3 regions of the Nocardioides cavernaquae genome follow, and region 3 is predicted to be linked to each of the others. Evidence: riboswitches for the same ligand, from Rfam matches in the RefSeq annotation. Region 3 holds a riboswitch; each other region holds the start of a gene.

The links. A riboswitch is a leader RNA that binds a small molecule or an ion and turns the genes downstream of it on or off. The one in region 3 is predicted to bind cyclic di-AMP.
Region 1: linked by a shared signal. The riboswitch ahead of D4739_RS09615 (transglycosylase family protein) and the one ahead of D4739_RS00385 (C40 family peptidase) in region 3 are both predicted to bind cyclic di-AMP.
Region 2: linked by a shared signal. The riboswitch ahead of D4739_RS02150 (C40 family peptidase) and the one ahead of D4739_RS00385 (C40 family peptidase) in region 3 are both predicted to bind cyclic di-AMP.

The regions. Positions count from the first base shown of each region.
Region 1 covers NZ_QYRP01000002.1:1,963,275-1,972,994, reverse strand. The annotation lists gene D4739_RS09625 (SGNH/GDSL hydrolase family protein) at 1-613, opposite strand, end outside; gene hflX (GTPase HflX) at 699-2,192, opposite strand; gene D4739_RS09615 (transglycosylase family protein) at 2,238-2,582, opposite strand; cyclic di-AMP (ydaO/yuaA leader) riboswitch at 2,585-2,772, opposite strand; gene ppk2 (polyphosphate kinase 2) at 2,911-3,768, opposite strand; gene D4739_RS09605 (alkaline phosphatase D family protein) at 3,846-5,408, opposite strand; gene dapF (diaminopimelate epimerase) at 5,607-6,473, opposite strand; gene D4739_RS09595 (dihydrofolate reductase family protein) at 6,515-7,045, opposite strand; gene miaA (tRNA (adenosine(37)-N6)-dimethylallyltransferase MiaA) at 7,153-8,085, opposite strand; gene D4739_RS09585 (antitoxin) at 8,159-8,347, shown strand; gene D4739_RS09580 (antitoxin) at 8,533-9,123, shown strand; gene D4739_RS09575 (NUDIX domain-containing protein) at 9,154-9,606, shown strand; gene D4739_RS17360 (hypothetical protein) at 9,672-9,720, shown strand, end outside.
Region 2 covers NZ_QYRP01000002.1:416,658-426,377, forward strand. The annotation lists gene D4739_RS02140 (TetR/AcrR family transcriptional regulator) at 1-346, shown strand, start outside; gene D4739_RS02145 (DUF3048 domain-containing protein) at 333-1,331, opposite strand; gene D4739_RS02150 (C40 family peptidase) at 1,443-1,916, opposite strand; cyclic di-AMP (ydaO/yuaA leader) riboswitch at 1,922-2,099, opposite strand; gene D4739_RS02155 (SDR family NAD(P)-dependent oxidoreductase) at 2,268-3,032, opposite strand; gene D4739_RS02160 (HIT family protein) at 3,083-3,490, opposite strand; RNA gene ssrA (transfer-messenger RNA) at 3,619-3,991, opposite strand; gene D4739_RS02170 (amidohydrolase family protein) at 4,070-4,978, opposite strand; gene smpB (SsrA-binding protein SmpB) at 4,982-5,461, opposite strand; gene D4739_RS02180 (peptidoglycan DD-metalloendopeptidase family protein) at 5,530-6,798, opposite strand; gene ftsX (permease-like cell division protein FtsX) at 6,852-7,763, opposite strand; gene ftsE (cell division ATP-binding protein FtsE) at 7,774-8,463, opposite strand; gene D4739_RS02195 (hypothetical protein) at 8,758-9,249, shown strand; gene D4739_RS02200 (alpha/beta fold hydrolase) at 9,321-9,720, opposite strand, start outside.
Region 3 covers NZ_QYRP01000002.1:61,120-70,839, reverse strand. The annotation lists gene D4739_RS00410 (spermidine synthase) at 1-967, shown strand, start outside; gene D4739_RS00405 (DEDD exonuclease domain-containing protein) at 969-2,750, opposite strand; gene D4739_RS00400 (glycosyltransferase family 87 protein) at 3,131-4,111, shown strand; gene D4739_RS00395 (hypothetical protein) at 4,171-4,410, shown strand; gene D4739_RS00390 (hypothetical protein) at 4,508-4,714, shown strand; cyclic di-AMP (ydaO/yuaA leader) riboswitch at 4,797-4,974, shown strand; gene D4739_RS00385 (C40 family peptidase) at 4,986-5,978, shown strand; gene D4739_RS00380 (hypothetical protein) at 5,975-7,228, shown strand; gene D4739_RS00375 (hypothetical protein) at 7,235-8,644, opposite strand; gene D4739_RS00370 (hypothetical protein) at 8,637-9,720, opposite strand, start outside.

The sequences.
Region 1 (9,720 bases), 1.9 Mb from region 3:
CCAGCGCGAGGTCCTTCGTGGACACGTAGCGCGCGCCCGCACGCGCGGCCTCGGCGGCGAGCAGCGCATCAATCCTCGGTACGCCGCGGCGACGGGCCGGCGCGGAGGCTGGCCCGACCAGGACGACCGGGGTCCCCTCGAACGCGGCCAGCACCGCCCGGACGCCGGAGCGCACCTCGGCGGACGGCCGGTCGAAGTCGTTGAGCCCGCCCTCGACGACCACCAGGTCGTAGTCGCGGCGGGCGGCCTGGCGGGCGCGCTGCGCGAACGACGCGCCCGCGCAGCGGCTTGCCGTGGCGGCGTACCCGGAGCCTGAGAAGCCGTCGACGCGGACCTGGTCGCCGCTCAGCTGAGCGGGCCACGAGCGGGAGGGGTCGGCCAGACCGAGACCGACCGACCAGGAGTCGCCGATCACGAGCACCGCCCGGCCCGAGGCGCCGTCAACGCCGGCCTCGCGCGCGTTCGACACGGCGGCAAAGCGGGCGCAGCGGTCCTGTGCCTCGGCGGCGGAGCCGGACGCGATGGACACGCGGAAGCCGACGAGCAGTCCGGTGACGACCAGCGCCACGACGAACGCACGCCATCGGTGTCCACCTGAGCCGAGCTTCCCCACGCGGACAATGGTCCGGTCAGGCCCGCGTCCCCGCAGGCGTTTGGCCGAACTGATCCCCCGCTGTCACGAGCGCAGCGGCACCGGGTCAGATGACGGTGTAGCGCGCGAGCTCATCCGCAAGGTCGGCGTGCGCCCGTCCGCGGACCAGCGTGCCGTCACCCGTGTGCTCGAGCGAGGCGATCTCGCCCGCGCGGTGGATGCGGTCGACCAGGTCACCCCGCTCGTAGGGCAGCAGCACGTTGAACTCCACACCGGGGCGCGGCAGCTCGGACTCGATGATCTTGAGCGCGGCCTCGATGCCCTCGCCGGTCTGCGCCGACACGACCACGCTGTGCGGCTCACGGGCCAGCAGCCGCGCGATCACCATGGGGTCGGCGATGTCGGCCTTGTTGATCACGATCAGCTCGGGCACACCGGTCGCGCCGATCTCGGCGAACACCTCGCGCACAGCAGCGATCTGGCCCTCGGGGTCGGGGTGCGAACCGTCGACGACGTGCAGGATCAGGTCCGAGTCGGCGACCTCCTCCAGCGTCGAGCGGAACGCCTCGACCAGCTGGTGCGGCAGGTGGCGGACGAAGCCGACGGTGTCGGACATCGTGTACTCGCGGCCGTCACTGGTCGTCGTACGCCGGGTGGTCGGGTCGAGCGTCGCGAAGAGCGAGTCCTCGACCAGCACGCCGGCATTGGTGAGCCGGTTGATCAGGCTCGACTTGCCGGCGTTGGTGTAGCCGGCGATCGCGACCGAGGGGATCGCGTTGCGCTTGCGGGTCGCCCGCTTGGTCTCACGGGTGCCGACCATGGCCTTCAGCTCGCGACGGAGCTTGGCGATCCGGTCGTTGATGCGGCGGCGGTCGGTCTCGATCTTGGTCTCACCGGGGCCACGGCCACCGATGCCCTCACCGCCCGCGACCCGGCCACCGGCCTGGCGCGAGAGGTTGCCACCCCAACCACGAAGGCGCTGCTTCATGTACTGCAGCTGGGCCAGCTCGACCTGCGCCTGGCCCTCCTTCGACTTCGCGTGCTGGGCGAAGATGTCGAGGATCAGCGCGGTCCGGTCGACGACCTTGACCCCGATCTTGTCCTCGAGGTTCCTCAGCTGTGACGGCGCGAGCTCGCCGTCCATGATCACGGTGTCGGCGCCGGTGGCGTCCACGATCTCGTGGACCGCCTCGACCTTGCCGCGGCCGATGTACGTCGCGGGGTCGGGCTTCTGCCGCCGCTGGAAGACGTTGTCGAGCACCTCGGAGCCGGCCGTCTCGGCGAGCAGCGCCAGCTCGGCCATCGCGTTCTCGGCGTCACGCTCGGTGCCCTCGGTCCAGACGCCGACCAGGACGACCCGCTCCAGCCGGAGCTGGCGGTACTCGACCTCGGTGATGTCCTCGAGCTCGGTGCGCAGGCCGACCACACGGCGCAACGCGTGGCGGGCCGCCAGGTCGGCGGCACCGACGGAGTCGTCGAACTCGGGGTCCGCGTCGTCGTACTCCGTGAAACTCACGTCGGAGTCGTCGGCGTCGTCGGGGTCCCACCCACGGGTGGCGGCGAGCTCGTCATCAAGGTCAAAACGCTCTGGAGTACTCATACGCCTTCAAGAGTAGGCCGCGTGACCGCACTCGGCGAACGAGTTTCAGCGAACGCCGATGCGGTAGGAGCAGGAGCCCCAGGCGCCCCAGCCCTGGCCTTCCTTGATGCGCTCCGCGACGCGGATCTGCTCGAGCCGCGTGGCGCGGTGCGGCCAGTAGTTGCCGGAGATGCGCGGGCCACCGAAGGCCTTCCACGTGGGCCGGCTGATCTGCAGGCCCCCGTAGTAGCCGTTGCCGGTGTTGATGTGCCAGCGCTGGCCGGACTCGCACTGGGCAAGGCGGTCCCAGGTCGCGCCACTGGCGGCGTCGGACGGGGCAGCGGTCGCAACACCAGCGGCAACGGGGGCGACGGTCAGGGCGATGGCAGCAGTGAGCATGCGGATACGCATGGTGATCCTCCACGCGCCGACGAAGTTAGCTGTCGGGTTCGGGCTGGTAGGTGCCCGGCCGGATTGCTCCGGCTCAACCCCAGGAGGTGGCCGGCGGTGCTGGCCGCGTCCGGTGGAGACCTGGGTCCCCCGCTCCCGTCCGTCGGGTTGGCTTCCTCTTCGCGCGGACGGGATTAGGCGTGTCGCGAAGAGCCGTTCCGGTGTGCCGGAACAGGTAGAACGCTAGCTGCCAGCAAGCACCCCTCGCCGCGACCGCGGTCACACCCTCGCCGCGACCCCGGTCACACGGCCTACCCGTCGACGTTGCGCCGTGTCAACGCATTCGGGATCAGAAGAGCTGGGGGACGAAGGTCTGCTCGTGCATCGGCGGACGGATGTAGGTCTCGTCGCGCATGGTCGGCAGGACCACCTCTTCGGGCGCGGCGTCCTCGTAGTCGAACTGCGAGAGCAGGTGGCTGATGCAGTTGAGCCGGGCGGTCTTCTTGTCGTCGGAAGGTACGACGTTCCAGGGCGCCTGCTTGGTGTCGGTGTACTGGAAGGTGGTGTCCTTCGCCATCGAGTAGCGCACGTAGAGCTCGTGCTCGGCGAGGTCCATGTCGCTCAGCTTCCAGCGCTTGAGCGGCTCGGCGTTGCGTGCCTCGAACCGCTTGCGCTGCTCCTCGTAGGAGACCGAGAACCAGTACTTGATCACGATGATCCCGCTGCGCACGAGCATCCGCTCGAACTCCGGAGTCGCCCGAAGGAACTCCTGGTGCTCCTCGGGAGTGCAGAAGTCCATCACCCACTCGACGTTCGAGCGGTTGTACCAGGACCGGTCGAACAGGCACATCTCGCCGGCGGCCGGCAGGTGCGCGATGTAGCGCTGGTAGTACCACTGAGTGCGCTCGCGTTCGGTCGGCTTCGGCAACGCGACGGTGCGGACGGTGCGCGGCGACGTGCGCTCGGAGATCGTCTTGATGACGCCGCCCTTGCCCGCAGAGCCGCGGCCTTCGAAGATCACCAGGACCTTGAGCCCCTGCTTCTGGATCCAGTACTGCAGCTGGACCAGCTGCTGCTGGAGGTGCTCGATCTCGGCCTCGTAGACCTCCTTCTTCAGCTTCCCCTTGTTCGTGTAGTCGTCGGGGTTGCCGCGGTGGGCGACAAAACCGGTGTCGTTCGCGCCCTCGGGAAGGATGATCGTGCTCATGCCGACTCCGCTCGTCGGGAGCACCCCACGCGCTCCACGGAAGTGATACTCGCCAATTCGGGCGAATGTGGCAAGCATCACAATCTGTCGGGCTCGAGCACCTTCGTCCACAAGACCTCGCCCGAGACCTTGCGCAGGTTGACGGTCAGTGCTCCCTCGCGCGAGATCAGCATCTGCCCGAAGAACTGCTTCCCGGCGCGCGGCGACTCGCCCTTCGGGTTCCTCGTCTCCGCGCCGAGCGCGTAGTGGATCTTGGCGCCGAACGTCTTGTCGACCTCCTTCACCGGGAACGTGCTCCCGTGGAGCGGGCCGGAGACGAACTCCCAGAACGGATCGAAGTCGGTGTACGCCGCGCGGGAGGGGTCGTAGTGGTGCGCGGCCGTGTAGTGGACGTCCGCCGTCACCCACACGACGTTCTTCACCCCGTTGGCCTTGAACGCAGACAGCACCCGGGCCAGCTCTGCCTCGCGCCCACGGGGCTCACGATCGAGGTGGTTGGCGTAGCTGTCCCGGTCGTCGTGGAGACGGGCGTTGATGGAGAGCGGCTGGTCGGCGCTGATCACCTTCCACGTGGCCTTCGACCGAGAGACCTCGCGAATCAGCCAGTCGGTCTGCGCCTCCCCCATCAGCCCCTGCTCCGGCTCGCCCTCCGGGACGTTGTTCGGCCCCCGGTAGCTGCGCTGGTCCAGGCAGAACACGTCGAGGTGCGCGCCGCGCGACACCTTCCGGTAGATCAGGGCCTCGGCGAAACCGGTCGTCCCCCGCCCGTTGAGGTGGTCGAGCGCGATCGGCTGGTACTCCTGCCACGCCCGCCGGGCCCGCGCAGCCAGGACATCGCAGCTCTTCTCCAGCTCGTACGCCGGGTCCTCGACCGTGTGCCCGGGCCACCAGTTGTTGGTCGTCTCGTGGTCGTCCCACTGCGCCACCATCGGCACTGCCTGGTGGAAGCGGCGTACGTTGTCGTCGAGCAGGTTGTAGCGGTGCCGCCCGCGGAAGTCGGCCAGCGTCTCGGCAACGTGGTCCACACCGAACGCGACCCGGCTGCGCCACAGGTGCTTGAAGTCCGGCTCCAGGGCGCGCTTCTCGATCGGCTCGTCGGCATAGATCGTGTCGCCGCAGTGCAGGAACAGGTCGGGCTCGACGTCGAGCATCGCCTGGTACGACGTCATCCCGCCGAGCTCGTCGTTGATCCCCCAGCCCTGGCCACAGACGTCTCCCGACCAGACCAGGCTCGTCGGGGCGGGATGGATCGGAGCGGTGGAGAACCGCAGCGTCTGCTCCTCGCCGCGCTTGCCCGCAGAGTCCTCGAACCACATCGTGGCTTCGTACTCCCGGCCAGGCGCCAGCCCGCGCAACGTGTGGCGCGCGGTGAAGTCGGTCTGCTCATCGGCGTACGCACCGCGGACGGAGCGGAGCCGCCGGCCGTTGCTGGTGAGTCGGACCCGTAGCTCACCAGCGCTGGATGCCGCGCTCCAGAGCACTGCCGAGTCGGTGGTGACGTCGCCGGAGCGGACGCCGACCGGCAGCTCGATGCGACGAGGCGCCTGCGGTCGAACGAACCCGCTGACCCCGAGTGCCCCCGGGACGACTCCTCCACCGACGCCCGCGAAGAGGGCGGTGCGGCGGCTGATCTGCACCATGCCCCGGACACTGCTGAGCGGGTGTGACCAACAGCCCGTGCCGAGGTGTCGTGTCGCCCAACCGCAGTCGACGGCTCGCACAAACTCGTGCGTTCAGGACGTGGCCAGCGGATGTCCAGCCGTCGACACAGCACCTCCACTGACCGCCGAGAGGTCAGGTTTGGTGGCGCGAGAGGTCAGGTTTGGCGCGCCGAGCCGTCAGAGGTCCGTGATGCCTTCGGCGACCATCACGGCCGGGCCGGTGAGCAGCACGCGGTCGGTGCGGGTCCAGGTGATCGACAGCTCGCCACCGGGTACGTCGACGCGGTAGGTCACGTCTCCGGCCGGCGTGGACCCGGCCGGGGCATACCGGTCCTTGATCGCGCTGGCCACCATCACGGCGCAGGCGCCCGTGCCGCAGGAGCGGGTCTCGCCGGAGCCGCGCTCGTGCACCCGCATCGCGACGTGCTGGGACCCGCGGCGTACGACGAACTCGACGTTGACGCCCTCGGGGTAGACCGCGTGGTCGTAGTCCGGCTCCTCCAGGAGCGTGCCGGCCTGGTCGAGGCTCTCCACGAACGCGACCGCGTGGGGGTTGCCCATGTCGATGTTGGTTGCCTTCCAGGCCAGCGGCGGGACCGCGACCTCGGAATCGCGCCCCAGGACGGGACGGCCCATGTCGACGGTGATCTCGCCCGCGTCGGAGAAGGTGACGGTGCGGATGCCGGCGCGCGTGCCGATCGCAACCGGGCCGCTGGTGTCGATCAGGCCGGACTCGGCCAGGTGGCGCGCGAAGACGCGGATCCCGTTGCCGCACATCTCCGACAGCGAGCCGTCGGAGTTGCGGTAGTCCATGAACCACTCGGGGTCAGGCTCGTGCAGCTCGAGGACCGCCTGGTCGAACTCGGCGAGCGCCTGGGTGCGGATCACCCGCATCACACCGTCACCACCGATCCCGGCCCGCCGGTCGCAGAGGGCGCGCACCCGCTCTTCGGTCAGATCACCGTGGATCGAACCGTCGTGGTCGGGCAGCAGCACGAAATCGTTCTCCGTGCCGTGTCCCTTGAGGAAGGGGTAAGCGCTCACGAGTTCATTGTCCCACCACCGATCACGCGCGGTAGATCTTCTCAGCGCACGACGTCGTACCTCGCGCAGACGAAGTCGCGGTTGCGCGCGACCTCCTTCAGCTCCAGCTCGAGGTGCCTCGGCAGCAGCGGAGCGCCGGCACCCAGGGTGACCGGGGCGAACTGCACCCAGATCTCGTCGAGCAGCCCGGCATCGGCGAACTGGCCGACGAGGTCGCCGCCGCCGACGAGCCAGACGTGCTTCTCCCCCGCTGCGGCCACTGCGTCGGCGTGCACCGCGGCGACCGAGCCGCTCGCGAAACGGATGTCACCGGGCGGCTCCGGGAACTTACGGTGCGTGAAGACCCAGGTCGGCTGCTCGTAGGGCCAGCGGTCGCCCATCTCGCCGAGGTGGTCGAGCATCCACTGGTAGGTGGAGGCGCCCATCACCAGCGCCCCCACGTCCTCCGCGAACGCTTCGTAATGCATCGGCCCCGCCGGGTCGATGTCACGTGAGGTCAGCCAGCCGAGATCGTGCTCCGGGGTCGCGATGAAGCCGTCGAGGCTGGAGCCGGTGTAGAACTGCGTCGCCATGGTCCAAACCTGCCATCTCGGCGGGCCAAAACCGACGGTTCGGCGGACCAGAATTGACCTTTCGGCGCACCAAACCTGACCTCTCGGCGGGGAGAGTGAGGGGAACGTCAGAGCAGGGCGACGGCCTGGTCGACGAGGTCGGGGGCGTCCCACTCGAGCCAGGTCACCCGCGGATCCTTGACGAACCAGCCGTCCTGCCTGCGCGCAAACCTACGAGTAGCGGTCGCGATCTTCTCGCGCGCCTCGGCCTCGGTCAGCTCGCCCGCGAGCAGCGCCATGACCTCGGGGTAGCCGATCGCACGACGGGCGGTCACGGTGTCCTTCAGGCCTCGCGCCACGAGTGCCTCGACCTCCGCGACGAAGCCCGCCTCGAACATCAGCTCCACGCGCTGCGCGATGCGCGCGTCGAGGGTCGGGCGATCGATCCGTACGCCGATCTGGTGCGCGCCCTCGACCGCGTACTCCAGCACCGGCAGGCTCGCGCTGTAGGGCCGCCCCGTCAGCTCGATCACCTCGAGCGCGCGGACGATCCGCCTGCCGTTGGAGGCCAGGATGCCGGCGGCCGCCTTCGGATCTGCAGCCTCCAGCCGTGCATGGAGTACGCCGGAACCGGCTGCCGCGAGCTCGTCCTCGAGCCGGCGTCGTACGGCGGGATCCGTGCCGGGGAACTCGAACCTGTCGAGCACGGCGCGGGTGTAGAGCGCGGACCCGCCGACCAGGACCGGCACCTTCCCGGCAGCCCGGAGCTCGTCGATCGTGAGGCGTGCGAGCCGCTGGAACTCAGCGACGCTGGCGACCTGGTCGATCTCGAGGAAGTCGAGGAGATGGTGCGGGATGCCCCTGCGCTCGTCGAACGGCAGCTTGGCTGTGCCGATGTCCATGCCCCGGTAGACCTGCATCGCGTCGGTGTTGACGATCTCGCCGCCGAGCCGCTCCGCAAGGTCGAGCGAGAGTGCGGTCTTGCCCGCGGCGGTCGGTCCGACGACGGCAATGACGGGAGGCAGATCCGGCAGTTCGGTTGGGGTCAGATCTGCCGGCATGGGGTTAGTGTTCCAAACGAACAGGTCACTGCAATTCGGTGCAGCGACTTCTCCAACCACAGGACGGGCAATCATGGGTTTCCTCGACGACATCAAGGGCCAGGCTGAGAACGCGGTCGGCGAGCACGGCGACAAGGTCGGCGACGCCATCGACAAGGCGGTCGACTTCGTGGACGAAAAGACCGGCGGCAAGCTCGGCGACAAGGGCGACCTGATCGCCGACAAGGCCAAGGACGCCCTCGGCATCAACGACCAGGCGTGACCTACGCCTGATCCACACGAATCTGCAGGACGGCCCCCAGACCCTCGTGGTCCGGGGGCCGTTCTGCGTCCTGAGAAACCCTGAAGAACTGGAGATCGCCGGTTGAGAGTTCGTTCGGCCAAATGGGTTGAATGGACGCGACGGCTGGGACCAGCCCGGCCGCACCCTCCATCTCGGGAGAGTTCATGACTGACATTCAGGGGACGGCAGCTGGCGCCGTCGACAAGTTCGGCAACCAGATCGGCGAAGCAGTCGAGAAGGTCGGCGAGTTCATCGACGACAAGACCGACGGTAAGTACTCCGAGCAGATCCAGACGGGGGTAGGCAAGGTCCAGGACGCGCTCGACGGGCTGGACGGGCAGAACGACGACATCGGCGCTGACCCACACGCCGAGCCGACAAGCGAGGCTCCGGCCGAGCCGACTGGCGAAGCGCCCGCCGAGCCGCAGGCCGAGGCTCCTGCCCCGGACCCGACCGGCTCCGCGGAAGCACCGGCGCAGCCCGAGGGCACCGCTCCTCCGGCGGAGCCGGCGTTCCCGGACAGCCCGGCCGAGCCGGTCCCGGGCGGAGGTCAGCCGGGCACCGAGCCGGCATATCCGCCGGCCGACCCGGGCACTGCTCCCGCGCCCACCGAGCCCGGCGCCGTACCCACCGACCCCGCTCCCGGCGCCGTACCCACCGACCCCGCTCCCGGTGGAGAGCCGGGCTACGCGCCGGCCGAGCCCGAGACGCAGCCGGGCTACGCGACCGAGCACGGGTCAACCCGGCCGCAGTGATCCCGCAGTCGACGCCCTAGGGTGGCGGGCATGACCGAACGCTTCGTGGTCGTGCCCGCCTCCTACGTCTTCCTCCTGCGCGACGGGGTGACCGGGCCCGAGGTACTCCTGCAGTACCGACAGAACACCGGCTACATGGACAACCACTGGGCGGCAGCCGCAGCCGGCCACGTCGAGCGCGGCGAAACGGCGTACGACGCGGCCCGGCGCGAGGCGCTCGAGGAGCTCGGCGTGACCGACCTCGACCTGCACCTCGAGTTCTCGATGCAGCGCACCGCGCACGCCGATCCGATCGACGAACGGATCGACTTCTTCTTCACCGCGCGTTCCTGGGTGGGCGCGCCGCGGATCGTCGAGCCCGACAAGTGCGCCGAGCTGCGTTGGTGTGCACTCTCCGCGCTTCCGTCAACCGTGGTGCCGCACGAGCGTCACGCGCTGGCATCACTCGGCACCCACGAGAAGTACCTGACCTTCGGCTTCTGAGCCCGCGCGCCTCTGGTGCGGCGCCGCCGAGCGGAGTTCACTGGGAGATGAAGGAGTTGATGAGCATGTCCGACCCCAAGCACCTACCCGACGTCCACCACGACACCGAGCTTC
Region 2 (9,720 bases), 360 kb from region 3:
GTTCCTCCGCATCGTCCAGCAACCGACGTACTCACGCGTGGTCGTCCAGGAGGGCCCGGCGGTCCTCGGGCGCGAGCGCCACCGCGAGCAGGAGGACCGGTCGACCTTCGGCATCGTCCAGGGCCTCGTGCGCGACCTCCTCGGCGACGAGGAGCTCGCCCTGGACGACGACATGCTCCAGACGATCGCGCGGATCTTCTTCGGCGCCCTGTCCGCAGCGGGCGAGACCGTCGTCGGCAGCGCCGACCCGGCTGCCGCCAGCATCCGGGTCGAGAGTGCGATGGGACTCTTCCTCGCGGGCATCCGCGCCCTCGGGGAGAAGAAGCCGGACGTCAGCGGAAGCTGACGTCACCACCGGTGTTCGGCACCAGGTGCAGCCAGGTCTTGCCGGCCGGGACCGTGAGCGAGCCGGTCTTGGTCGCGAAGGTGACGGTCGTGCCGATCTGGGACTTGGTCCAGGTGCCGCGCACCGCCTTGCCGCCGTGGAAGATCACGGCGTCGCCGGTGCCCTCGAAGTGCGAGATCGGGACCGGGTTGCCTGCCGGGTCGGTGTAGGACGCCACCGAGGTCCTGACCTTGCACACGATGACCGTGTCGGCCGTGAACGTGTCATCGGCAGGCATGTAGCTGTTGTCGAGGCGGTACTTGCCACCGCTGAACGACCAGTGGGCGGTGCGCGCGGCGGACATGCGGGCGTCGATGCTCGTGGCGGCACGGCCACCCGGGAAGTCGCTGGCCTTGCCCCAGGGCAGGTAGTCGACCGGCCGGCTGGACTGCTTCTTCTGGCGCGACAGCTTGACCAGGTCCGCCATCACGCTGTGCAGCGAGTCGTGCTGGCCGTCACTGACCCGCGCGACGGCAGGGTTGCTCATGTCGGCGAACTTCACGCCGGCCTCGGCGAGGCCCTGGAGGGTCACGCCCGCGGCGCCCGACGTGACGATCTCGGCACCGAGCGGCTTGGCGATCCCGATGTCGGTGAGGCGCATCGACCGGACCGGGCCCACCTTGCGCGGCAGCTGCGACTGGAAGAAGGCCGCGAGCCGGGTGATGCCACCCTCGACCAGCTCCTCGACGACAAGGTCGGCCTTGCCGAGGCCCACCTGCGGGTTGCTCGCCGCGGTGTTGTCGATCTTGACGATGTACGCCGGGGACTTGGGCGACTTGCCGTCGGGGACCTGCTGCCCGGTCAGCGGCCAGGTCTCGACCACGGCGGGCTTGCCCTCAGGAGAACCACCATCGGCACCCGGCTGGTCGCTGCCTCCACCCCCACAGCCGGCCAACAGCAGGCTGGCGGCAACAGTGGCGGCGAGGGACATGCGGGTGCGGCGCACGGTGTGGCTCCGATCGTCAGGCAGTTCCATGGCAGGCGGTCGCCCAAAGTCTGAGGGCGCGCCGCCACCCTTCGGTGGAGGCGCGCCCTCAAACTCCCGAGAAGGACTCGATCAGCCGCGCAGCGTGTAGGCGGTCCACGAGGTCGTCCACGGCGTGCGGATGCTGACGCGCTTGCCGGAGCTCGGCGCGTCGAGCATCAGGACACGCCCGTCCTTGCGGCCGACGAAGATGCCGATGTGGCCGCTGAAGTACATGAGGTCGCCGGGGCGCAGGTTGGACTTGGAGATGCGACGGGCGTACGACGCCTGGCCGCTCGAGGTGCGCGGCACGGAGATGCCGGCCTTGCGCATCGAGTAGTAGATGAGGCCCGAGCAGTCGAACGCACCGGGACCGGCCGCGCCGTAGCGGTACGGGTCGCCGATCTGGTTCTTGGCGATGCGGAGACCGGTCGCGATCTTCTGCGAGCGAGTGAGGGCGTCGGCCTCAGGGGCAACGGCGACCTGGGTCAACGCGAGGCCGCTCATCATGAGCAGCAGGACGAACGGGAGCGCAAAAAAACTACGCATGCGAGAAATCGCAGGCATGGGGGTATTCCTTTCCCACGCCTGTGAGGTGAGCTGTCGGGTTAGAGCTGGAAAGTGCCCCGCCACCTAGGTGGCTTCACCCCGAGCGATCCGGAGACCGCGTGGAACCTGTGGGTCCCCCACTCCTGCCCAATGTCGATGACAAGGAACGCGACCGCGGGGCAGGACTCGGCGTACTCGGTCGCGCTGTGTTCAGTTGTTGGTCCAAAAACCGTAAGCGGACTCGGGTCTGTATTGCCAACTCAGACCGCTGATTTGGCATGTGATCTGGGTCCCGTGACGCAGGCAACCCGGCCCGCTGAGATCGGGCCGGGTTGCAAAACCGCAGGTCAGCAGCTGTTTTGGAGGCAATCAGTGGATCGCGGCGCCGCCACAGACGTTGAGCGTCTGCCCTGTGATGTACGACGCCTCGTCGCTGCAGAGGAACGCCGCGGCGGCCGCGATGTCCTCGGGATAGCCGATCCGGCGGACCGGGTTGTGCTCGGCGTTGAGCTTGAAGAACTCCTCCGGCTCGAGCTTGAGACGGCGGGCGGTGGCCTCGGTCATCTCGGTGACGATGAATCCGGGAGCGATCGCGTTGACGTTGATCCCGAAGGGGCCGAGCTCCATGCCGAGGGTGCGGGTGAAGCCCTGCACGCCAGCCTTCGCCGCCGAGTAGTTGGCCTGCCCGCGGTTGCCGTAGGACGAGATGCTGGAGAGGTTGAGCACCTTGCCGTAACGCTGTTCGGTGAAGACCTTCTGGGCAGCCTGGGTCATCAGGAACGGCCCACGCAGGTGGACGGCCATGACCGAGTCCCAGTCCGCGTCGGTCATCTTGAACAGCAGGTTGTCACGGGTGATGCCGGCGTTGTTGACCAGGATGTGCAGGCCACCGAGCTCCTCGACAGCGCGGGCAACAGCCGCTTCGGCCGACGGACGGTCCGCGACGTCGCAGCCGATGCCGACATGGGTCTGGGCTGCCTTCGGCAGCTTGGCGGCAGCCTCCGCGGCGTCGGCCTCGTTGAGGTCCACGATCGCGATCGCGGCACCTTCCTCGGCGAAGCGCTGGGCAATACCGAAACCGATGCCGCGTGCAGCACCCGTGATCAGTGCGACGCGGCCATCAAAACGACCCATGACTCATTCCTCCTGAAGACATTGGCGGGACCCCGTCGGGTAGCCCCGGGTCACTCTAGAACGGAGCGCAATCTGGCGGCGTACTCCCCCGGCTCGCCGGAGGCATAGCCGTGCCGCGGCCAGAAGAAGCCGCGCAGCCCGTCGCCCTTGGTGCGCGGCACGACGTGGCAGTGCAGGTGTGGCACCGACTGGGAGACGGTGTTGTTCATGGCCACGAAGGAGCCCTGCGCTCCGAGACCGTCGACCATCGCAGCAGCCAGCCGTTGCGCGGCAGCGAGGAACGGGTCGCGCAGCTCCGCCGGGAGGTCGGGCAGCGTGGCGTGGTGGGCCTTCGGGACCAGCAGCGTGTGCCCCTTGAAGACCGGCCGCCGGTCGAGGAACGCCACGAGCTCCTCTGTCTCGAGCACCACGTCAGCAGGGGTCTCCCCCGCGACGATCGAGCAGAAGATGCAGCCCACATGGCGACGCTAGATCAGGGTGAAGACTTTTCGTCAGCATGTGACCAAAAGTCTTCACCTGATCTCCTGTCGTGGAAATGCAGCTTGGCCCGGCGCACATGCGCCGGGCCAAGCTCAAGAGGGCTGTCTTGTGGAGCTGCGGGGAATCGAACCCCGGTCCTCGAGCGTCGATCCAGGTCTTCTACGGGTGTAGTCCGCGGTATGCGCTTTTCTCGGCCCCGGCGCTTGCACGGACACGTGCGCCGACGGGCTCAGTCGGGATTAAGTCCCGATCAACCCTCCCCACGGAAGTTGATCAGCAAGTCCTCTGAATGAGGCCAGGATCCGGGACGAGGACGGGTGCCCGGTCTGACCCTTCGATCACTGCTCAGGCAGCGAGAGCGAAGTCGTTGCGGTTTGAGTTGGCAACTATAGGTTTCCAGCGATCGTTAACGAGATAACGCTGGCTTCTCGACCCGCTTCCCCTGGAACTAACGTCCCAAGTCGAAACCGATCAGCCCCTCTTGAGTTTTCAAGCGTGTCGACCCTCAACGGCCGACTGCACCAGTCTACGTGCACGGGCCCACAGAAGCGGACCGGTTATCCGGCGCCGAACATCCGCGCACCGTTCTCCCAGCAGACCGCCCGCAACCATGCGTCACCCAGCTCGAGTCGTTCGAGCACGGCGACCTGGTGGGCATAGGGATACGGGATGTTCGGGAAGTCGGACCCGAAGAGCACCTTGTCCTGCAGTGCGGCCAGCCTCGGCAGGAGTACGCCGGGAAACCGGCCCGCTTCCTCGAAGAAGTCGGTGAAGACCATGGTCAGGTCGAGGTGGACCCGTTCGAACTGCTCGGCGAGGGCGAGGAACTCCTCCGACTCGGGGGCCCCGGCATGCGCGATCACCAGGCAGAGCCGGGGGTGGCGCCCGAGCAGCTCCTCGACCGGAGCGGGCCCCGTGTGCGCGCCCGGCATCGGTCCGGAGCCGGCGTGCAGGACGACCGGGGTGCCTGCCTCGGCCACCTGCGCCCACACGCGATCCAGCAGCGGGTCCAGCACCGAGAAGGCGCCGACCTGCACATGGACCTTGAAGATCTCCGTGCCTGCGGCGAGGCGCCGGGCGACGTACTCCTCCGCTGAGGGCTCCGGGTAGAACGTCGCGGACAGCAGCGAACCGGGGGTGCGGGCTGCGAAGCCTGTGCACCAGTCGTTGAGGAACTCGGCCATGTCTGGCTTGTGCGCGTAGGTCAGCGCCGGGAAGCGGCGTACGCCGAAGGAGCGGAGCGTGGCGACCAGCTCCTCCTCGTCCGAGCGGTAGCGGATCGGCCACGCACGCCCGATGAACGGCCCGGCCTGGTCGAACGCTGCACGGACCTTCTCGAAGACCCGCGGCGGGTGGAAGTGCGTGTGGACGTCGAACAGCCCCGGGACACCGAGCCTCGCGATGAAGGCGGGGAGGTCGGTGACGACGTAGTCCCGGTCGACCGATCCGGCGCCGGCTTCACACACCAGTCAGTCCTTGAAGCCCTTGAGACGACGCTGGACCGCCTGCTCCTTCTCACGGGTTGCCTGCTTCTCCGCAAGGCTGTGCCGCTTGTCGTACTCCTTCTTGCCTCGCGCGAGCGCGAGCTCCACCTTGGCCCGACCGTCCTTGAAGTACATCGAGAGCGGGATGAGCGTGTAGCCCTTGTCGGAGATCTTGCGCTCGATGCGGTCGATCTCGACCCGGTTGAGCAGCAGCTTGCGCCGGCGACGCGAGGCGTGGTTGGTCCACGTGCCCTGGGAGTACTCCGGGATGTGCACCTGCAGCAGGAACACCTCGCCGTTCTCGACCTCCGCGAACCCGTCGACGAGGGAGGCACGACCCTGGCGCAGCGACTTGACCTCGGTCCCCATCAGGGAGATCCCGGCTTCCCAGGTCTCCTCGATGTGGTAGTCGTGCCGCGCCTTGCGGTTCTGCGCGATGGGCTTGGTGCCCTGTTCCCTGGCCATTCGGCCATTCTCTCAGGAGCGGGCAATCAATTTGCCCACACCCATCACCTGCGCCGGCACATGCCGTGTCAGAGCCACTTCATGGGGTCGACGTTGACGCCGTTCTCCTTGACCGTGAAGTGGAGGTGGCAGCCGGTGGACCAGCCGGTCGACCCGACGTACCCGACGAGCTGGCCGCGGCTCACACGCTGCCCGACGGACACGACGTAGCGGATGGCGTGGCTGTAGCTCGTGCTCAGGCCGACACCCGCGTGTGCACCGTGGTCGATGTAGAGGTAGTTGCCCGACGGATCCCAGTCGCCGCCGCCCTTGGCGACGACAGTGCCGTTGGCCGAGGCGTACAGCTTCTGACCGCACGAAGCACCGAAGTCGACGCCGTTGTGCAGTCGCATGTCACCGAAGATCGGGTGGCGTCGGTAGCCGAACGGGGAGGTGATCGGCCCGTTCACCGGGTAGTCGAGGAATCCGCCGCGGTTGCCTCCGCCGCCCCCCTGGGCGAGCGCCTCCCGTGCACGGCGGGCGAGCTCCGCCGAGATGCGCTGCTCCTGCTTCTTCAGCCGGGCGACGATGGCACGGTCGTGACTGGCGATCCGGGAGGCGGCCGCCTGCGCGGAGCTCCGCTGCGACACCAGCGCCTTCACCTGCGCGGTCTGGGCAGCGGCCCGGTGCTCCAGCGCCTGCTTGGTCTTCAGGTTGGCGGCCGCCTGTGCGCGGTTCGTCGCGATCGTGACCTTGTGCTCCTCGACTGCTGCTTCCCGCTCGGCGAGCTGGCGCTCGGCCTCCTCCACCGCGTCGAGGACGGCGTTCTCACGGTTGCTGTAGGCCTCGTTGAAGGCGATGGCACGCGTCATGTCACCCGGGTCACCTGCCATCGCAATGGCGGCGAAGCCGATCAGGCGCGGATCCCCCTGCTCGTAGATCGAGGTCACGAGGTCAGCGAGCGCCTGCTTCTGCCGGGCCACATCCTCACGACCCTCGGCCAGCTGGACGCGCGCGGTCTCGAGCGCGGCGACCGCCTGGTCGAGCTGAGCCTGCATCTGCGCGTCCTTGGCGGCCGCGGCCGCGAGCTCCACCCGGGTGGCGTTGAGTGCCTTCTCGGCCTTCGCCAGCGACGCCTGCGCGGCGCGGAGCGACCGGGTCGCCTTGGCCAGGGCAGCGCTCGACTCGCCGAGGTCGTCGTTGGCGCCATTGATCTGGCGCTGGACGGACTTCTGCTTGTCCTTCAGGTCGTCGTCCTCCGCGGATGCGAAGGGTGCCCACAGCACCGCCGCGGTCACCAGCAGCGCGAGAAGCACTGCCAGGCGGCGGTGGTGGCCGGCGGGGAAGAGGGCTACCACGGGTGAAACCTTTGTTCGGGGAAGTGAACGCAATCGACGGTAGGTGACCGCGATCAGACTTTGAGGTATTTGCGCGTCAGCAGGAGTGTCGGAATCACGGTGAGGAGCGGTCCGATGATGGCGACCCACTGGATGGCCCACGCATAGTCGGTCCAGCCGATCCACGGCATGACCTGCAGCCGGGCGCCGACGCCCTCGGCGATCGCGAAGTACTCGAACGCCGCCAGCGCCACCGCCGACAGCGCGACACCAGCCACCGCAGTGACCAGGGCCTCGAGGAGGAACGGAAGCATGATGTAGAGGCTGCCGGCACCGACGAGCCGCATGATGCCGATCTCGCGGCGGCGGGCGTACGCCGTGAGGCGGATGGTGTTGGCGACCAGGAGAAGGGCGGCGAAGACGAGGAAGCCCGCGATGCCGAGCGCGCCCCACTTGAGTGCGTCGAGCGTCTGGAAGATCGGTCGCACCAGCGCACGGGAGTCACGGATGTTGTCGACGCCGTCGAGACCCTGGACAGCGCTGATGATGCCGTCGGCCTTGTCGCGCTGCTTCAGGTCGATCCAGACCGACTCGCGCAGGTTCTTCGGGCCGAAGTCGGGCGGGAGCTTGGTCTGGTACTGCTCGCCGAACAGCTCCTTGGTCTTCTTGAACGCCGTCTCCTGGGACTCGACGTGGAAAGCGGCGACCTCGGGGTTCTCGTCGACGACCTTGAGGATCGCGTCCTTCTGGGCGGGGCTCACCGTGCCGCTGCACGTGCTCGCCTTGGAGGCGTCGTTGCACATGAACACGACCACCTGGTTGATGTCACCGAAGTGCTCCTGCGCCTTCTGCGCCTGCGCCTGGAGGAGCGCCCCCAGACCGACCAGGGTCAGCGAGACGAAGAGGGTGAGGACCACCGCGACGTGCATGGAGACGTTGCGACGGAGGCCCTGCTTGAGCTCGGTGAAGACATGGGTCATCTGCATGAAGGGGCTCTCAGTTCTCGTTGCCGTAGACGCCGCGGGCCTCGTCACGCACGACGCGGCCGTGCTCGAGCTCGACCACGCGCTTGCGCATCTGGTCGACGATCCCGGCGTCGTGGGTGGCCATGATGACGGTGGTGCCGGTCCGGTTGATCCGGTCCAGCAGCTTCATGATGTCGAGGGAGGTGGTCGGGTCGAGGTTTCCGGTCGGCTCGTCGGCGATCAGGATCATCGGCCGGTTGACGAACGCGCGCGCAATGGCGACGCGCTGCTGCTCACCGCCAGAAAGCTCGTCGGGCATGCGGTCGGCCTTGTCGCCGAGGCCCACCAGCTCGAGAGTCTCAGGAACCAGCCGCTCGATCTCCGAGCGCGACTTGCCGATCACCTGCAGCGCGAAGGCGACGTTCTCCGCAACGGTCTTGTTCGACAGCAGGCGGAAGTCCTGGAAGACGGTGCCGATCTGGCGGCGCAGCCGCGGGATCTTCCAGCTCGCGAGCCGGTTGATCTGCTTGCCGGCGACGTAGACCCGTCCCTCCGTCGACTGGTACTCGCGCAGCACCAGGCGCAGGAACGTCGACTTGCCCGAGCCGGACGAACCGACAAGGAAGACGAACTCGCCCTTCTCGATGTCGACGGACACCTGATCGAGGGCGGCCTTGGTCTGGCCGGGATACGTCTTGCTGACCTTCTCGAAGCGGATCACTGGACGGAGTCTAGGTGAGCGGTGCACGCGATCCGGGGACCCGGCGTGTCGCCCCGGCACGCCCTAGGGTGTCCCCATGCAGCGGCTCGTGGCACATGACCGACGAACCGGACGACTCGTCCGAGCGCTGCGCGCCGCCCTTCCGGCCCTCGCTCTGGGCCTCGCGCTGGGGGGCTGCAACGACGCGACCCCGCGCACACCGGAAGCCGCCACACCGACCCCCTCGCGTCGTACGACGGCACCGCCGCCGCCGTCCAGCGGATCTCCTTCTGCACACGGGTCCCGACCGATGCGGTGGCCGCAGCGGTCGACGAGCCCGACGCCACCCGGCACTACGCCAACGGCGAGCTGTCGCCCGACACCGGGGACATCGCCCACGAGTACGGCTGCATCTTCGACGGAGAGACCGGCCTGACCGCCAAGGCCTGGGTCTTCGCTCCGCCGGTCACCCCGGATGAGGCGACGCGGCTCGTTGCCGAGGCCGGCAAGGTGCGCGGTTGCCAGCCTGTCGACCCGCACGACTTCGGGTCCCCCGCGGTGGGCACCTTGTGCCGCACCTCCACCACGACCACCGTCACCTACCGCGGCCTCTTCGGCGACGCGTGGCTCAGCTGCTCGATCACGGCCCCCGTCGCCAAGCCGGCGGACCAGCCCGCCTCTGGGGCAGCATCCACGGCAACGGCCGCTTCCGAGGCCGCACCCACCGCTGGCGTGCTGACGGGCAAGGCACTGACCGACCGCGCCGGCTCCTGGTGCGTCCAGGTCGCCACCACCGCCGCCTCCTGAACCATTCACACGGCGCAACCTTGGCGTCGACACGGCGCAACCTTGAGGTCGACACGGCGCAACTTGCGGGATCAGGCCGGGCGGAGCCACCCCAGCACGACATCCGCGAACTCCGAGGGCTCCCCCGCGTGCACGTGGTGGCCCGCCTCGATCGTGACCAGGTCACACTCGGGAATCACGCGCACCACCTCCGCAACCCGCTCGTCCGGGAGGTGCGACGCGGTGCCGCCGGAGACGACGAGGGTCGGCGCAGCGATCCTCGCAAGGTCTGCCCACGCTGAAGTGTCATGGGTCGAGGCCTCTGCCATGAGTGCCGGGACGGCGGCCCAGTCGAAGTCCAGCTCGCGTCCCGGTCGCTCCGGGATCGGACGCGTGCGCGGGAACGGCGGGATCACGTCCTCGATGACCAGCCGCCCGACGAGGTCGGGACGGTGCGCTGCGATGCGGAAGGCGACGCTGCCGCCCATCGAG
Region 3 (9,720 bases):
GATCTCCATCGGTGGCGCTCTGGGTGGACTCCTCAACGGGCTAGTAGCGCCCTTGGTCTTCGACCGGGTGATCGAGTACTCGCTGGTCCTTGCCGGTGTTCCACTGTTGTGGCTCGCCGTGGGAGCAACCCGCTGGATCGCGCTGTCGATGGCCGCGCTGCTGGTGGTCGGATCGTTCACGACGCTCCAGCGTGGCGAGGTGCTCGCGCGTTCCCGGACCTTCTATGGCTCGTATGTAGTGATCGAGCAATCAGACCGGGTCGATTTCGGGCACGGCACGACGGTCCATGGATTCCAGTCGACACAGCCGGGGAAGCGCAACGAACCGACGGCCTACTACGCGCGCAGCGGCCCGCTGGCAGACGTCTTCGAGCACTTCGGCTCGCTGGCGAGAGACATCACCGCCGTCGGGCTGGGCGCAGGCACCATGGCGGCGTACGGCTCGAGAGGCCAGAAGATGCGGTTCATCGAGATCGACCCCGAGGTCATTCGCCTGGCGAGCGACACCCGCAACTTCACCTTCTTGTCCGCCTCCGCGGCAGATGTCGAGATGATCGCCGGCGATGGTCGGCTCAAGGTGGCTGAGCTTCCGCCGGCGTCGACTGACCTTCTGGTCCTCGACGCGTTCAGCTCCGATGCGGTGCCGGTCCACCTGCTGACCGCCGAGGCGTTTGCGGAGTATGCCTCCCGGGTCCGTCCCGGCGGCGCGATCGTCGTCCACATCAGCAACAACTACTTCGACCTCCGCGGGGTTGTCGCCGGGGCAGCCGCCGGTCTTGGCTGGGATTCAGCGATCGGACAGGGCGGTGAGAAGCCTCTAGGGAGGCTGTCGGTGTGGGTGACGCTCAGCCCCGACGGCGGTCTGGCGGATGTCCTCACCGACGAATCCGGCTGGGCGCCGCTTGATGGAGCGCCGCGTGATGCCTGGACCGACGACCACGCGTCGCTACTGGACGTCCTGCGCTGAATCAGCGGACCGGTCGATGCAGCAGAGTCAGCGCGCGGCGCTCGTCGAACGGCACCAGCGAGTCGCGGGACCGGTTGACCGCATCGTGAAGCGCGAGGTGGCGCCCCGCGCCGCCGACCGGGCAGGTCCACTCGCCGTCGACATCGACCAGCCGCACTCCGTCCCGCTCCAGCCAGCGCAGCACCTGCTCGGACTCCTCGGCCGTCGCGGCAGGCGTCGGGCCGGGTGCGGGCCGAACGGTCTCCGCAGAGCTGCGCAGCTGCTCGACCCAGATCGACGCATCGGCGCCGGAAGGAATCACGCCGGCAGCAGCGAGGCGCCCGAAACGGACCACGTGAACCTCCCACTGGCCGGCGTCCTCGCGCAGGGCGGCCACCACCTCCGGACAGCGGGTCAGAGCGGAGAGCCGCTGGGTGTGCGCGGCGGCGCGAAGGAATCCGGACAGCCGGTCTCGGTGGACCGCCGCCTCCTCGAAACGCTCGTCGGCGGCCAGCCGGTCCATGCGCTCGTTGATCGTCGCGACGACGTCGTCGGGATTGCGCAGCAGTGACTCACGCAGCTGCGCCACCAGCTCGGAGTACGCCGAGGCGTCGGTGCTGCCGTCACACGGAGCCACGCACCGGTCCATCTCGGCAAGAACGCACGCCGAGCGCGATGGCTCGATCGGGAGCCGGTCGTTGCACTGCCGGATCGGGAACGCGTCGTGGAGGGCGCTCAGGCAGCGCTCTGCTGTCTTCTTCGAGGAGAACGGGCCCAGGTAGTCGGCGTCGTCGTCGAGCACGCGCTTGACCAGCGAGAGCCGCGGCCAGGGCTCTCGCGTCAGCTTGAGGAAGTGGGCCTTCTCCGGGTTGCGTGAACGTCGGTTGTAGCGCGGCTTGTGCTCGGCGATCAGCCGGAGCTCACGGACGGAGGCCTCGAGCGGAGTGGCGCACTCAATGCCCGTGACCTCGGTGGCCAGGCCGACCATCTCGCCCATGCGGGACCGGGTCTCGGAGGCCGTGAAGTAGGACCGGACGCGCGTGCGCAGGTCCTTGGAGGTGCCGACGTAGAGCACCCGCGCGCGGTCGTCGCGGAACAGGTAGACCCCGGGGGCGTGGGGGAGCCCCTCGGCCAGGTGGCGCTTCTTGCGCTGGGCAGTGGTGACGCGCGAGGAGAAGGTCTGCAGCTCCTCGAGGGTGTGCACACCGAGACCGCCGAGCCGCTCCATCAGCCCGTGGAGGACGTCGACCGTGGCGCGGGCATCGGCGAGCGCGCGGTGGTTGGGCGTCGTCGTGGCCCCGAAGAGCTGCGCGAGCGAGGAGAGCTTGCAGTTGGGGGCGTCGTCGCGGGTGATCACCCGGCGAGCCAGCTTGGCGGTGTCGAGCACCTCGAACCGTGGCCAGACCCGGCCCTGCTGCTCGTTGAAGTGCTGCAGGAAGCCGATGTCGAACGGCGCGTTGTGGGCAACCAGCACAGATCCCGCGGCGAACTCGAGAAAGGCCGGCAATGCCGACTCGATCGGGGGAGCGGTGGCCACCATCGAGTTGGAGATGCCGGTCAGGACCGCGATGAACGGCGGGATCGCGGTGTGCGGATTGACCAGCGTCTGGAACTCGCCGAGCACCTCGCCGCCGCAGACCTTCACCGCACCGATCTCGGTGATCATCGACCCGCCGGCCGCGGACCCGCCGGTGGTCTCCAGGTCGACGACGCAGAAGGTGAGGTCACGCAACGGCCGCCCGAGCTCGTCGAAGCTCCGCTGGGACTCCCAGCGGGACCGGACGGGTGTGGCGGCGGTGCTCATGACGCTGACGCTAGGCCGGACCACCGACAGAGCCGGGACGACGCGCCCTGCCCGACCTCGCCCGCGCATTCGGCATTGTTGACCCACGCGGGCGACCCGGGCTCTACCCTCGGCTGATGGGCGAGGGAAGGTCCGTGGCAGACAGGTGGTTCACGCGCGAGCGAATGCGCAACTACCCCGTGATCGTTGTCGTCCTCTCCGCGACGGTCTGGCTCGGCACCATCGCCGCGGGGGATCTTCCTCTCGTCCTTGGCGGACAGGTAGTCCTTCCAGACTTCCTTGCCTACTGGACCGGGGGGCGCGGTCTCGTCGAGGGTTTCGGCGCAGACCTCTACGACCCTGCCCGACAAGGACCCCTCCAGCAGGAGGAAGTTCCAGGCATGACGGGCTTCTCCTGGTTCGTCGCGCCCCCGTTCGTCGCCGTGCTGCTCGCGCCACTCGGGGCGCTTGCCTACCTCGTGGCGGCGTTCTGCTTCGCAGTGATCAACGGGTTGGCCCTGGCGGTCATCATCCGTGGCCTGCTGCACCTGGCGCCGGGCATTCGTCGTGAGGACCGCCGCTTGGTCGTTCTGGGATGCGTTGCGTTCCCGCCGGTGTTCGAAGCGTTCGCAGCCGGACAGATGAGCCTGATCTTTCTGGCCCTGTGGGTGACGGCGATGCGGTGCGCGGCCGATGGCAGGCCGGTCTGGGCGGGCATGCTCCTTGCGCTGGCAGCCTTCAAACCGCATCTGGTGCTGCTCGTGCCATGTGCCCTCATTGCCCGCCGCGACTGGCGGGCCCTTGCCGGGTATGTCGTCGTTGGCAGCGGACTGTTGCTGGTCTCGTTTGCCGCGGTCGGTCAGCGTGGGATGCGGAACTGGGTCGACGCTCTCGGCAGCGCCGCCTACCGCGAGCTCGTTGGGTCGGGGCAGGCGTGGAAGACGATCTCCCTGGCCGCATGGGGAGAGTCCCTGCCCGCGACACGCGGTTTGGGCATCCTGTCGCTGGGAGTCGGTGCCATTGCGGTCTTCATGGCGGCCCGCACGTCGCTCCCGGATCCCCTTCGGGACCTTGCCGTCCTCAGCCTGTTGACGGTGGTGTTTTCCCCGCACGCGATGCTCTACGACGGCGTGCTCCTCCTGCCCATCGCCATCTGGCTGCTCTCGGCGGGACTCCTGGTGAGGGCGCGCTGGTTGCTGCTGGTCATCTGGGTGCTCCTCTTCTCCACCTCGATGAGGCACGCCCTTGCCGAGGCTGTGCCTCTTCTGGGCTGGGCCGACCTGCCCCTCGCTGCTCTGCCGATGGCTGTCCTCGTATGGCGCCTCCGTCAGCTGGATGGGACGGACCGGGCCAGGGCGACGCGCTCCTCTCGCCGGCCCTAGGCTGTTCCCCGACGAGTGGCTCGACCGGCGAGCGCACCGACGACACAAGGAGCGACTCAGTGAGCGCACCGATCCCCGACGCAGCGCACCGCTGGCGCTGCGGTGGCTGCGGCAACCTCACCCGCTTCGACGTGACGCGCACGCGCAAGACGAGCGAGTACTGGCACTTCGACCTCGCCGGTGACCACACCATCGAGGAGACCGAGCTGCGCTCCGAGGTCGTCGAGGCCGTGAGCTGTCGCTGGTGCGGTCGCGACGACGCGATCGAGCTGGTCGACCGCAACTCCGTCCAGGGCTGATTCACGCCTTACCCACTCGCCCCGCGGAGTACGACGACACGCGGGCGCCGCGCTGCGACGTACGGTCTTGTCGGTGGTGCCTGTCAGCCTGCGCTGCATGACGACACTCATCGATTGCGACACCTGCGTGGTGCGCGGACTGGCCTGCCACGACTGCGTGGTGACGGTGCTCCTCGGTCCGCCGCCCGAGCTCTCCTTCGACGACGACGAGCGCCGTGCGCTCGACGTCCTGGCTGGCTCAGGGCTGGTCCCACCCCTGCGTCTGGTGACGCCTCTCACAGGACCGGATGTGGCCTCGGCCTAGTGTCGGGTTTGCCGCCCTCTGACCCCTCCGCGTACCCTGAGGGGAACTCAGGCGCCCGTCACAGGCGGTCACACGGACCGGCTCGGGCGCCACGCTGAATTCGGCGCCGTGACGGGGAAGTCGCGGAGCCGGAGCCGGGGAACCACGTTTTCCTGGGGTGCATCGCACGTGAGTCGGACTCGGGATCCGGGGAGCGTGCGTAGGGCTTCTTTGTGCCTGAACCCGACAGCTCACCCGGCAAGCGTTGACAAAGAGGGAGTACCCCCGCTTGATGCGCCACGGCCAGAAGCGAATCATCACGGCCCTGACCGGCACCTGTGCGATGTTCACCATCGCGCTCGTCCCGATGTCGCCCTCGTCCGCCGAGCCCGACATCGACGACGTCAAGGCTCGCGTCGAGCGCCTTCACACGCAGGCCGAGCAGGCTTCTGAGCGTTACAACGACGCCCGGATTCTCCGCGACAAGCTCGAGCAGGACCTGGCCGACGTCAAGGCCGACGAGAAGGCCCAGCAGGCCGTCGTTGCTGAGATCGAGTCCGCTGTCGACGAGGCGATCACCGCCCAGTACGAAGGCCACGCGCTCTCGGCGACCGGCGAGATGGTCGCCAGCGAGGACCCGGGCCAGTTCCTCACCCAGCTCACCACCCTGCACGCCTACAACGACGTGCAGTCCGAGACCCTCGCGTCCTACGACAAGGCGCGCCAGGCCCTCGACATCCGCCACGACGCCGTTGCCGAGCGTGCCGCCGAGCTCAAGTCCGTGGCCAAGCGCCTGGCCAAGGAGAAGGCCGAGGTCGAGGCCAAGACCGCAGCCGCGAAGAAGATCCTCGACGGTCTCGAGCAGGCCGAGATGGAGCGTTACCTCGCCGAGGTGAGCCGTGGCAACGTGACCCGCATCCCCGAGGTCAGCGCCTCGGGTCGTGCCGCTGCCGCCGTGCAGTTCGCTCTCGCCCAGATCGGTGACCCCTACGTGTGGGGCGCCGCTGGCCCCGGCTCGTGGGACTGCTCCGGCCTGACGATGGCCGCCTGGGGCGCCGCGGGCGTCGGCCTGCCGCACTCCTCGGCCGCACAGTCCGGCACGGGCACGCGGATCAGCATCAGCCAGCTCCAGCCGGGCGACCTCGTCTTCTACTACAGCCCGATCAGCCACGTCGCGATGTACATCGGCGGCGGCAAGATCGTGCACGCCCCGCACTCGGGCGCTGTCGTCTCGATCGCCGAGCTCAACCGGATGCCGATCACCACGGCCGTCCGACCGGGTTGATCCAGCTGCCCGACCAGCTCACTGCCGAGGCCGGCCGTCCACACACGTGGCCGGCCGGCCTCGCTGCTCTCCTCGCGACCCTGCTGGTCAGCCCGTTCCTGCTGGCTGGATGCGGGGGACCGGAGCAGGTCCCGGCGCCGCAGTCGCAGCCCGTACGCCGCGACCTCGCGGCGGATGTGTTCGCCCGGCTGCAGGATGCCCTGGCCGATCGTGACGCGAAGGCCGCTGCCGCGCTGGGCGACGACAGGGGCAGTCCGCTGCTCGGCGATGTCGCTGCCAACGCCGAGGCACTCGACGTACGCGATGTCTCCTTCCGGATGATCGACGAGGACCCGGTGCTCACCGCGACCCTGCCGCGAGGCCAGTGGGCCGCCGCGGTGGAGGCCACCTGGCGGTTCGACGGATTCGATCGCGCGCCCGCCCGCGCGGAGGTCACCATGATCCTGGCGCAGGAGGGCGAACGGATCCGTCTCCATGCGATCGGCGGGGGAGCGCGGCCCGTGCCGCTCTGGCTGGCCGGACCTCTCGAGGTGCGGCGCACGGCAGACACGCTTGTCCTGGTGGCCGGTCCTGCGGCGAACGCGGACCGTTACGCCCAGCTCGCGAGGCGCGCCGTGCCTGCGGTCGAAGCCGTCGTCGGCGGGCACCCGCGCGTCGTCGTCGAGGTCCCGGCCGGGCCGGCCGACCTCGACCGCACCCTGGGAGCACGGACGGGGGACTATGCCGCGATCGCGGCCGTCACCACCTTCGTCGGATCGGACCGGGCAGATCTCGCACCGGTGCACGTCTTCGTGAATCCGGAGGTCTTCGGCGCGCTGAAGTCGGCGGGGGCCCAGCTCGTGATGACGCATGAGCTCACCCACGTCGCCACCGACGCAGTGCACTCGAAGGCACCCCAGTGGCTCCTCGAGGGGTACGCCGACCACGTCGCGCTGCACGGCACGGATCTGCCCGTGTCCATGACTGCTGGGCAGATCATCCGTCGCGTGCGTCGTGATGGGGTCCCGAAGGCCCTACCCGGGGCGGACGAGTTCGACACCCGCGCCACCCACCTCGGTGCGTGGTACGAAGCGGCCTGGCGTGCGGCAGAGGTGCTCGCGCGCGCAGGCACGGAGGAGCAGCTGCTGACGTTCTACCGTCGGGCCTCTGGCGGTGAGCCGGTCGATGCCACCCTCCGCGAGCTCTACGGCTTCGACGAGACCGAGCTCATCAGGCGCTGGCAGCAGGACCTCGAGCAGATCGCGCGCTGAGCGGCCTCACTCGGGTGCGTGCAGCAGGACCATCTCGTCGGATGACCTGACCACGGTCCACCCAGCCGTGTGCTCGAGGCCATAGGCAAGGTCCGAGTCGGGAGCGAGCAGCGCGACCTCGACGTGCAGGCCCTCGAGGTCATCGAGCCACCCGTGGTGTGCCTCGGTCAGTGCAACGTTGCGGTCGAGCTCGCCAGTGGTGAACACGTCGCCATAACCAGAAACCACGAAGTCCAGGTCGGGATGGCGCCACGCGAGGTACCCGCCCCAGTCCCAGGCATTCAGAACACCCGTCGCGGCCGGGAGCTTGTCGAGTTCGGCGTCGGCCCAGTCTGGACGGTCCGGTCCGACCGTGTGAGCACCGCTTGAGAGGAAGGCCAGGACGGCACTCGCCGCGGCGCCGAGGGCTACAAGTGTCAGCGCTCCTCTCCGATCGATGCGTGGACCCTTCGGCGCCAACTCACCGAGGGCCAGCGCTGCACAGGGAGCTGCGATCGCGGCAGCGAGGGGGATGGTCCGCAACGCGTAGAGCGCCCACGCCCCGGCCAGCAGGAGCAGGAGCAAGTGCGTCCAGCGTGCAGGGCCGGCGCGAAGCATGGCGATCAGCGAGATGGCCAGCAGGAGCACCAGCACTGCTGGCTGGAAGGCATGGAAGTCGGTGGGCCCCCACTCGAAGAAGTACTTTCCCCGGGACGTCACTGTCAGGATCTCGACGACCAGCCGCGGCCCCAGCGGAGTCAGGAACGCCGCAACGAGGGCGAGCAGCGGCAAGGAAAGAATCCGAAGCGCTTGGCCTCGCTCCGGGCGGCGGTCGGCGACCACACCGACAGCGCCGACCGCGGAAATGACGATGGCGACGGGCCACATCCCGTGGAGCATCGCCCAGAGCCAGGTGAGCGGGATGATCCACCACCGGACGCGACCATCGCGCATCGTGCCGAGCCAGGCGGCCGTCACAAGTGCGGCGAACAGATAGCTCATCACCTGGGGGCGCGCGCTCAGCCCTCCGCCGGACCCCACGAACGCGGCGCCCGCCACAAGGATCGCCACGATCGGTGGTGCGCTGATGCGGGCTACGGCGTACAGGGTGAGCGCGTAGGCAACGAAGATCGTGCCGAACAGCCAGACGATGCCGCCGGTGCCCGCGAGGTCCTCCGCTCCGGCCATGACTACCTCGGAGAGCCACTGGGTGGGGACCCAATCCCGGGTCCCGTAGCTGGTGAGCGAGCCTGGTTCGTCGAGATCCCAGCGACCACGCAGGAACTCGTCTCCGATGCGCAGGTGGAAGAACGTGTCGTCGTTGGTCAGGCCATGGATGGCAATCCGGATGGCCAGCGCGATCAGCGCGATCAGCGCAGCTGCCGGTGCTCCGCGCCGCACGATCCAGCTGACCGGGTCCCTTCGAAACTCATTCATGATCGTCCTTCGGTGAGGAACTCAGCGTGGGCTCACTCCAGATCCTGACGAACAGGAGCGCAGCGAAGAAGCTGAGTGCAGCGATGCTGCCGAACCCTGCCGGGTTCTGCCTGATCCCATCGATGAAGCTGTTGCTGGTCCACACCTCCTCGGCCGGAACGAAGTAGGAGTTGCCAGACGCTCCTGCAGCGATCATCGCGAACTGGAATGCCCCAACTGGCACCGCGAGCCTGCGACCGAGTGGGCTCAGCCGCGTTGCGGACAACGCAAGTGCAGGCGTCGCGCAGACGAGGAGCTCGAGCCCAAGGCGGTAACCGTAGAAGGCGTCACCGCCGCTGAACCTGTTCAGGGCACCTTGCAGAAGTTGATACGCGACGCCACCGACGAACAACCAGCGCGACCAGTCGGGCAGGTCGCGCCAGCCCCGGGCCAGTGCCGGAGCAAGGACGAGCAGCATTGGAGTCCAGACCAGCAGGCCACGATCAGGTGAGATCCAGAAGCCGAGGTGATTGCTGATGTCGACAAGGTGGGTTCCGGCGTACGCGGTGAAGTCGCCGGTGCGGTAGCCCGCGGTCGGGTCCCAGGTCCCGTACATCCACTGGTTCCAAGCGCTCAGCCCCCCAAGTGTGGCGGTGCCTGCCAGGCCGGCCCAGACGGCGATGCGTGGGTCGCGCCGCCACGCTGCCAGGCCGAGGGTGAGGACCGCGCAGATCAACGCGGCGTGGAGACGTCCCCAGAGCGCTACACCGCCAAACAGCCCGACCAGCCACCAGCGTTCGCGGTCAGCGGCCCAGGCCATGCCGGCGATACCGAGAATGGTCAGCGTGTGCGGCCACATGCCATTGGCGGCGATGGTCCACACGGGGGTGGCGAACCCGACGATGAGGGTGGCAAGCAGGGCGCCGCGCTGGCCCAGGCGGTCGCGCAGGGTGAGGAACAGGAGCAGATCGGTCAAGGCGGTCAGGACTGCGGCAGTCAGGGCCCCCGGAACGACCGACATCGTGGTGAGTCCCGCGATCCAGTACGCCGGCAGCGAGGGAGCGATCACGCCCGGTGCGCGCCCAATCGCTTCGTGC